2 regions of the Pseudomonas berkeleyensis genome follow, and region 2 is predicted to be linked to the other one. Evidence: predicted binding sites of a transcription regulator. Region 2 holds the regulator's gene; the other holds the start of a gene.
The links. The regulator sigma-54, encoded in region 2, starts transcription at its own class of promoters, with help from an activator protein. The targets are predictions, from matches to a motif close to ANTGGCATNNANNTTGCTNT.
Positions count from the first base shown of each region.

Region 1: HS968_RS14350 (CmpA/NrtA family ABC transporter substrate-binding protein) is a predicted target of sigma-54. The motif match lies at 1,553-1,572, and genes of this name have one in related genera.

Region 1 is NZ_CP059139.1:3,074,925-3,079,241, forward strand. It holds gene HS968_RS14335 (crotonase/enoyl-CoA hydratase family protein) at 1-404, shown strand, start outside; gene HS968_RS14340 (hypothetical protein) at 512-904, opposite strand; gene HS968_RS14345 (transcriptional regulator) at 1,059-1,373, shown strand; gene HS968_RS14350 (CmpA/NrtA family ABC transporter substrate-binding protein) at 1,713-2,996, shown strand; gene ntrB (nitrate ABC transporter permease) at 3,009-3,860, shown strand; gene HS968_RS14360 (ABC transporter ATP-binding protein) at 3,871-4,317, shown strand, end outside.
Region 2 is NZ_CP059139.1:4,602,463-4,606,779, reverse strand. It holds gene rapZ (RNase adapter RapZ) at 1-63, opposite strand, end outside; gene ptsN (PTS IIA-like nitrogen regulatory protein PtsN) at 66-530, opposite strand; gene hpf (ribosome hibernation-promoting factor, HPF/YfiA family) at 543-851, opposite strand; gene HS968_RS21340 (RNA polymerase factor sigma-54) at 945-2,441, opposite strand; gene lptB (LPS export ABC transporter ATP-binding protein) at 2,578-3,303, opposite strand; gene lptA (lipopolysaccharide transport periplasmic protein LptA) at 3,303-3,842, opposite strand; gene lptC (LPS export ABC transporter periplasmic protein LptC) at 3,829-4,317, opposite strand, start outside.

The DNA of each region.
Region 1 (4,317 bases), 1.5 Mb from region 2:
TGGCCTGCCCTGGCCATGCCGTGGCCAAGGGGGCGTTCATCCTGCTGTCGTCCGACTACCGCATCGGAGTCGAAGGCCCGTTCAGCATCGGTCTGAACGAAGTGCAGATCGGCATGACCATGCACCATGTCGGCATCGAACTGGCCCGTGATCGCCTCCGCAAGTCAGCGTTCCACCGTTCGGTGATCAATGGCGAGATGTTCGACCCGGTAGGCGCGGTTGATGCAGGTTTTCTGGACAAGGTAGTGCCGGCCGAACAGTTGCTGCCCACCGCACAGGCCGCGGCGCAACAGATGAAGAAGATCAACATGGCCGCGCACAAGAACACCAAGTTGAAGGTGCGCAAGGCATTGCTGGAAACCCTCGATGCCGCGATTGAGATCGACAAACAGCATCTGATGTAAGCACGCGGTACTGGGAAAATGAAAAGCGCCGCTTCCGTTGAGGTCGCGGCGCTTTTTTCGGACATTTAACTGCTGTGAGTATTGATGCGCACGGCAAACCCTGTGCGTCAGCCGGAATAGTCGAGGGCCGTCCAGGCTCGGCTCAGGCCTTGTGCCAACACGCAACCTGGCCGGCTCAATTGCTCGTTGAACGCCGCCGGTAACAGCGTGGTTTCTCCCTCTGCGGCGCCGTGCCGCTCGGTCAGCCACTGCAGCTTGCCGCAGTTGGGTGTTTCGATCACGTAACTGGCGGCGATATTCGAGTGATGGCTGGGCAGACGAATCACATCGAGCACGACGCCTGCCTCCTCGACTCGCTGGCCATCGGAAACCAGTACGGCCCAGGCCTGCTCCCCCTCGATCACCAGATAGGCACCATTGGCCTGTGGTCGCTCGATCTGCGGTTGCGCGCAGCCGCTGAGCAGGGCCAATAGCACAATCGTCATCAGCATCTGTTGCATTGCCAATACCCCCTTGCAAGGCGCCCACATCTGCACGGTGGACGGGTTGTTGTCGCCTGAGTGAGGCCACTATCACTCAATACTGTTTATTTGTACAGTATTTTTCGATTACCCTAGTTGGCAGGTAAATGAACGATTGCACAGGAGCGCCATCATGCTGGACGTACTGCAGCTGAAACACCGAGTGAACCGCATGCCGCTGGAGCGCGTGCGCGAGATGGTCGATGAGCTGCTGCTCGAAGGCATCGTCACCGAGAGTCGCACGCCCTTCAATCGCCAGCATTTCAATACCTGCTTTGCCGAGATCGAAGCGCTGTTACAGCGTGCGGGCTATCACCGGCAACTGGATGTGGTCGGTTATCAGGGGCTCGCTTACGCGCTGTTCGACCCGGCCCGCTGGGAAGCCGTGGAGGTGCTGCGCTGGTTGCGCGACTTCGTCGAAGAAGCGCATATCCAACCGGCCTCGTAGGAGCGAGTACCGACCCAAAAAAGCTCAGCAAGCTATAGCCGTGCACGACATTGGCTCATAACGACGTGCACCGGCCCAGGCCAAAAACCCGCCGCTAGCAGGCGGCAAACACCTCAGGAACGCCTGTAGAGAATGCGCTGCGAGCCAGCCGGCTAAAGCAAACGCATCCAGGAAACAGAACTGGCAAGCCACTTGCTAGATCACGGCAAGCATCCTGTGTAGCACGCCAACGGCGGCGGGCCGAGGATCACGGACAACGGCGTCCGTCAGGTCACCTTCCTCCCATCGAGGTGATCTGACGTACGCCGTTTTTTATGCGCCCGAAAAAGAGATCAGCCCATGACCGATCGTGATTCGAAAAAGACCGTCGACAGCAGCCGCCGCAATTTCCTCAAGCAATCCATCGCCATGGCCGGCGCACTCGGTGGTATCGCCGCCCTTGGGCTCTCGGCCCCTGCCTCACTGCGTAGCGCTGCCTGGGCAGCTGGTTCCGACGCCCCGGAAAAGGCCGCGCTGAAAGTGGGTTTTATCCCGCTGACCGACTGCGCCTCGGTGGTAGTCGCGGCAACGCAGGGCTTCGGCGAGAAGTACGGTCTGAGCATCACCCCAAGCAAGGAGGCGTCCTGGGCCGGTGTGCGTGACAAACTCAATACCGGTGAGCTGGATGCCGCCCATGTGCTCTACGGCATGATGTACGGTGCCCAGCTAGGTCTGGCCGGCCCGCAGAAGGATATGGCCGTATTGATGGGCCTGAACCAGAACGGCCAGGCCATCACCCTTTCCAAGCAACTGCGCGAAGCGGGTGTCACCAATGGCGCGCAACTGGCCGAGCACGTCAAGAAAGGCGGCAACCCGCTGACGTTCGCCCAGACCTTCCCCACCGGCACCCACGCCATGTGGCTGTATTACTGGCTGGCCAGCGTCGGCATCAATCCGATGAGCGATGTGAAGACCATCGTCGTGCCGCCACCGCAAATGGTGGCCAACATGCGTGTCGGCAACATGGATGGCTTCTGTGTCGGCGAGCCCTGGGGCGCACGGGCGATCTTCGACAAGATCGGTTTTACCGCGACCACCACCCAGCAGATCTGGCCGGATCACCCGGAGAAGGTACTGGGCACCACCCGCGCCTTCATCGAGCAGTATCCGAATGCCGCTCGCGCACTGATCATGGCGGTGCTCGATGCCAGCCGCTTCATCGAGGCCAGCGAGGAAAACCGCAAGAGCACCGCCAAGCTGATTTCCGGCAAGGCCTACGTCAACGCGCCGGTGCAGGTGATCGAGCCGCGCTTCCTTGCCCAATATGAAGACGGCCTGGGCAACAGCTGGAAGGACGAGCACGCCATGGCCTTCTGCAAGGACGGCAGCGTCAACTTCCCCTATCACTCCGACGGCATGTGGTTCCTCACCCAGTTCAAGCGCTGGGGCCTGCTCAAGGATGCGCCGGATTACGCGTCCGTGGCGGCGCAGGTCAACCAGACAGAGCTCTACAGCGAGGCGGCCAGCGCGTTGAAGCTGGCGGTGCCGAGCAGCCCGCTACGCAGCAGCACACTGATCGATGGTGTGGTCTGGGACGGCACGAACCCGGCCGCCTACGCCGATTCCTTTGCCATCAAAGCCTGATCGGAGGTCGATATGAATGCGCCCCTGAAAACGCCTCTGCCGCAAAGCGTCAAACCGCGATTCTCGCCCACGGCCCTGCTACCGAGCCTCGAAACCCTGGGCAACCTGTGCAAGGCCAGCGTCGCGCCGCTCCTCGGTATTCTCGCCTTTATCGGCTTCTGGTCGTTGCTGGCCAGTTACAGCGAAGGCCTGCCCGGCCCGCTGAGCACCTGGCAGTCAGCACTGGTGCTGTTCAGTGATCCGTTCTACGACAACGGCCCGAATGACATGGGTATCGGCTGGAACATCCTCAACTCGCTTGGCCGGGTCGGCGTCGGCTTTGGTCTGGCGGCGCTGGTGGGCATTCCGCTGGGCTTCGCCATCGGCCGCTTCGCCTTCCTCGCCGGCATGCTCGCGCCGATCATCAGCTTGCTACGTCCGGTCTCGCCGCTGGCCTGGCTGCCTATTGGCCTGCTGGTATTCGAGGCCGCCGGCCCGGCATCGATCTGGGTGATTTTCATCAGTTCGATCTGGCCGATCATCCTCAACACCGCCGCTGGCGTGGCCAGCGTGCCGCAGGACTACCTGAACGTCGCCCGCGTGCTCAAGCTGTCGGAGTTCAAGGTGCTGACGCGCATCCTCTTCCCCGCCGTGCTGCCGCACCTGATGACCGGCATTCGTCTGTCCATCGGGGTGGCCTGGCTGGTGATCGTCGCCGCAGAAATGCTCACCGGGGGCATTGGCCTCGGGTTCTGGGTGTGGGACGAGTGGAACAACCTCAACGTCGAGCACATTCTCATCGCCATCATCGTCGTCGGCCTGATCGGCCTCGCCCTGGAGCAGGGCCTGCTGCTGATCGCCAAACGCTTCGACTACACCAGCTAAGGAGACGAACATGGACAAATTCGTGGAGCTGACCGGCGTCAGCAAGCACTTCGATACCAAGAAAGGCCGCTTCCAGGCGCTGTCCAACGTCAACCTGAGCATCGCCCGCGGCGAGTTCGTCGCGCTGATCGGCCACTCCGGCTGTGGCAAGTCGACGGTGCTCAACCTGATCGCCGGCCTGCTCGATGCCAACGAGGGCGGCCTGATCTGCAACGGTCGCGAAATCGACGGCCCCGGCCCGGAACGCGCCGTGGTGTTCCAGAACCACAGCCTGCTGCCGTGGATGACCTGCTTCGGCAATGTGCACCTGGCAGTGGAACGCGTGTTCGGCGAACACGAGAACAAGGCGCAGCTCAAGGCCCGGACCGAACAGGCGCTGAACATGGTTGGCCTGGCGCACGCCATGCACAAGCATCCCAGCGAAATTTCCGGGGGCATGAAGCAGCGCGTCGGCATC
Region 2 (4,317 bases):
GAGCACATCGAGGGCGGTGCTCTTGCCCGAGCCGGAGCGACCGCTGACGATGATCAGGCGCATGCTCATTGACCGTTCTGAATCTCGACTATCAGCCGGTAGAGCTCTTCACCGTTCGCCGCCTGACGCAGGCGTTCACGAACCTGCTGGCTTTCGAGCATGCCGGCGATCTGGCGTAGCAGTTCGAGGTGGGCGTCGGTTGCCGCCTGCGGTACCAGCAGGACGAACAGCAAGTCGACCGGTGCGCCGTCGATGGCGTCGAAGTCCACGGCCGCTTCCAGGTGCAGCACCGCGCTGATCGGTGCGCTGCATCCCTCCAGGCGACAATGGGGAATGGCGATGCCGTTGCCGAAGCCGGTGGAGCCAAGCTTTTCGCGGGCAATCAGGCTTTCGAAGATATCCTGGGCATCCAGGTCTGACAGGTCGCGCGCGATCAGGTTGGCGATCTGTTCGAGCACGCGCTTTTTGCTGCCGCCCGGCGCGTTCACCAAGGAACGGCCGGGGGTCAGGATGTTTTCAAGTCGGATCATGAAGGATGGATGTTAGCGGGCTGTGGCGCCTTGCAGGCGGTCGAGCTGCTTTTCCTTGTGCTTGATGAGTTGGCGGTCGAGCTTATCGGCCAGCAGGTCGATAGCTGCATACATGTCCGAGTGCTCGGCGTTGGCGACGACTTCGCCGCCAGCGATGTGCAGGGTGGCTTCGATCTTTTGCTTGAGTTTTTCGACCTCCATGGTCACCTGAACATTGGTGATCTTGTCGAAGTGACGTTCCAGTCGGCCGAGTTTCTCGCCGATATAGTCACGCAGGGCGTCGGTCACATCCAGCTGATGTCCACTGATGTTGACTTGCATACCGCTTTCTCCTTGTTGCCTTGTGTAAGAGACGGATTCCATGAGAATCCGCCACCGGAACACGTTGGCTTGGAGGCAGGTCGCCTCCTTGGCCTACATCAGTCGCTTGCGTTCGCTGGAGGGCGCTATACCGAGGGATTCACGGTATTTGGCAACCGTCCTGCGGGCGACTTGGATGCCTTGTGCCTCCAGTAAACCAGCGATCTTGCTGTCGCTCAACGGCTTTTTCGCGTTTTCTGCTGCAACCAGTTTTTTGATGATCGCGCGGATCGCGGTGGACGAGCATTCACCGCCTTCGGAGGTGCTGACGTGGCTGGAGAAGAAATATTTCAGCTCGTAAATACCACGCGGGGTATGCATGAATTTCTGCGTGGTAACGCGTGAAATGGTCGACTCGTGCATGCCTACCGCTTCGGCGATGTCATGCAGTACCAGCGGTTTCATCGCCTCGTCGCCGTAGTCGAGGAAGCCGCGCTGGTGCTCGACGATCTGCGTGGCGACCTTCATCAGGGTTTCGTTGCGGCTCTGCAGGCTCTTGATGAACCAGCGTGCTTCCTGCAACTGGTTGCGCATGAAGGTGTTGTCGGCGCTGGAGTCGGCGCGTTTGACGAAGCCGGCATACTGCGGGTTGACGCGCAGGCGTGGCATGGCTTCCTGATTCAGCTCAACCAGCCAGCGGTCGTTGTGCTTGCGCACGATGACGTCCGGCACGACGTATTCCGGTTCGCTGGATTCGATCTGCGAACCCGGGCGTGGGTTGAGGCGCTGGATCAGGTCGATGACCTGCTTGAGCTCGTCTTCCTTGAGCTTCATGCGCCGCAGCAACTGGGCATAGTCACGGCTGCCGAGCACTTCCAGGTAGTCGCTGACCACCCGCTGGGTTTCGTTCAGCCACGGGGTGTTGGCAGGCAGCTGGCGCAGTTGCAGCAGCAGGCACTCACGCAGGTCGCGGGCACCGATGCCCGCTGGCTCGAACTGCTGGATGCGGTGCAGCACCACTTCCACTTCGTCGAGTTCGATATCCAGCTCGGGGTCGAAGGATTCGGTGACTTCCTCGAGGGTTTCCTCCAGGTAGCCATCGTTGTTGATGCAGTCGATCAGGGTGGCAGCGATCAGCCGATCCTTGTCCGACATGGGCGCCAGGTTGAGTTGCCAGAGCAGGTGGCTTTGCAGGCTTTCACCGCTGGAGGTGCGGGTGGTGAAATCCCACTCATCGTCGTCATTGCTCGGCAGGCTGCTGGCGCTGGTCTGGTAAATGTCTTCCCAGGCGGTATCGACCGGCAACTCGTTGGGAATACGCTCGCCCCAATCGCCTTCTTCCAGGTTGTCCACTGTCGGAGCGGTTTCCTGGTAACTCTCTTCCTTGCTCTGGGTAGCGGGCGTTGCGCTTTCGGCGCCGTCGGCCATCGGGTCGCTATTGTCGAAGTCGTCGCCTTCTTCCTGGCGCTCGAGCATGGGGTTGGACTCCAGCGCCTCCTGGATTTCCTGTTGCAGATCCAGGGTGGACAGTTGGAGGAGGCGGATAGCCTGTTGCAGCTGAGGGGTCATCGTCAGCTGCTGGCCCATCTTGAGGACTAGCGATGGTTTCATTGCAGACCTTAATTTACCGGCGAGTTACGCCTTCCACATCAGGGCGCCGAAGCGCCGCCAGGAAGCAAATTATATGCCTGATGTTGTCGATTTTGCCTAGGGGTTGCCATATTTCTGTAGTGAAATACTCGCAGACCTACAGGCGGAACTCGTGCCCCAGGTAAACCTCTTTCACCGTCTGGTTGGCGAGGATGGTCTCGGCATCGCCTTCGGCGATCAGTTGACCGTCGTTGACGATGTAAGCCGTTTCGCAGATATCCAGGGTTTCGCGCACATTGTGATCGGTGATCAGGATGCCGATGCCCTTGGTCTTGAGGTGATGGATGATCTGCTTGATGTCGCCCACGGAGATCGGGTCGACACCTGCGAAGGGTTCGTCGAGCAGGATGAACTTGGGATTGGTCGCCAGGGCGCGGGCGATTTCCACACGGCGGCGTTCACCGCCGGACAGGCTCATGCCGAGGCTATCGGCAATGTGGTGGATGTGGAATTCCTGCAGCAGGCTTTCCAACTCCGCCTGACGGCCGGCGCGATCAAGATCCTTGCGCGTCTCGAGAATGGCCATGATGTTGTCGGCCACCGAGAGCTTGCGGAAGATCGAGGCTTCCTGAGGCAGATAACCGATACCGGCACGAGCGCGGCCGTGCATCGGTTGATGGCTGACGTCGAGGTCGTCGATCAGCACGCGGCCCTGATCGGCGCGCACCAGGCCGACGATCATGTAGAAGCATGTGGTCTTGCCGGCGCCGTTGGGGCCGAGCAGTCCGACGATCTGGCCGCTTTCGATGCTCAGGCTGACGTCACGCACGACCTGGCGGCTTTTGTAGCTTTTAGCCAGGTGTTGGGCTTTGAGTATGGCCATTACTGCTGCTGATCCGCGGGTTTGTTCTTCGGTTGGATGACCATGTCGATACGCGGGCGTGGCGTGGCGACATTGGTGCCGGTGGCGCGACCCGCGTTGACGATCTGGCGGCGGGTATCGTAGACGATCTTCTCGCCTTCGAAGGTATTGCCTTCCTGGATCACCTTGGCCTGGTCGATCAGCACGATGCGCTCGTTGCTGGCGAAGTACTGGATGGTACGGCCATAGGCCTTGACGATGTCCTTGTCCACGGCCGGCTTCTGCTCGTAGTAGGCGAGATTGCCCACCGAGGTGAAGACATCGATGTCACCGCTGTTGGTCTGGGTGATGGTCACGGTATCGCCGGTGATCTTCAGGGTGCCCTGAGTGATGATCACGTCGCCGCGATAGACCGCTACACCTTGCTTGTCATCCAGTTCGGCGCTGTCGGCCTGGATGCGGATCGGCTGGTCGCGATCCGATGGCAGAGCCCAGGCAGCCGCGCTTCCCAATGCGGCGCCGAGGCTGAGAATCAGGGGGAGGGTATTAACGAACCTCATGCTGGCCTCTTACGTTGGACGGCAGGATCATCCGGCCGTCATTCAAGTACGCTTTCATTCCTTGTGCCGTGGTCACCCCGTTGGCGGCCTCGATTCTAACGGCTTGCTCGGTCTGCGCATATTCCTTGTCAGGAATCACGGTCATGCGGCTGCTGGTGATGATCGTCGGGCGGCCCTTGGCGTCGGTGCGAGCGATGCGCACGTCGTCGATCAGTTCCACTTCGACGCCGCCAGGCGAAACTTCGGCGCGCTGGCTGGTGACCTTCCAGGGCAGCTCGGTGCCGCGGTACAGATCCAGTTTGGGCGTGTCGATCAGAGTAATGTCGGTGCTCTTGATGTGCTCGAGCTTGTCGGCGGTCATGCGGTAGTGCAGCTTGCCGTCATCCTGAAACTGCACGGTGTGCGCGCCGAGGACGTAGAAGTCCACGGCGTCGTCATCACTGGCCTGTTGAGTCTGTCGGGCGCTGTCGGGCGC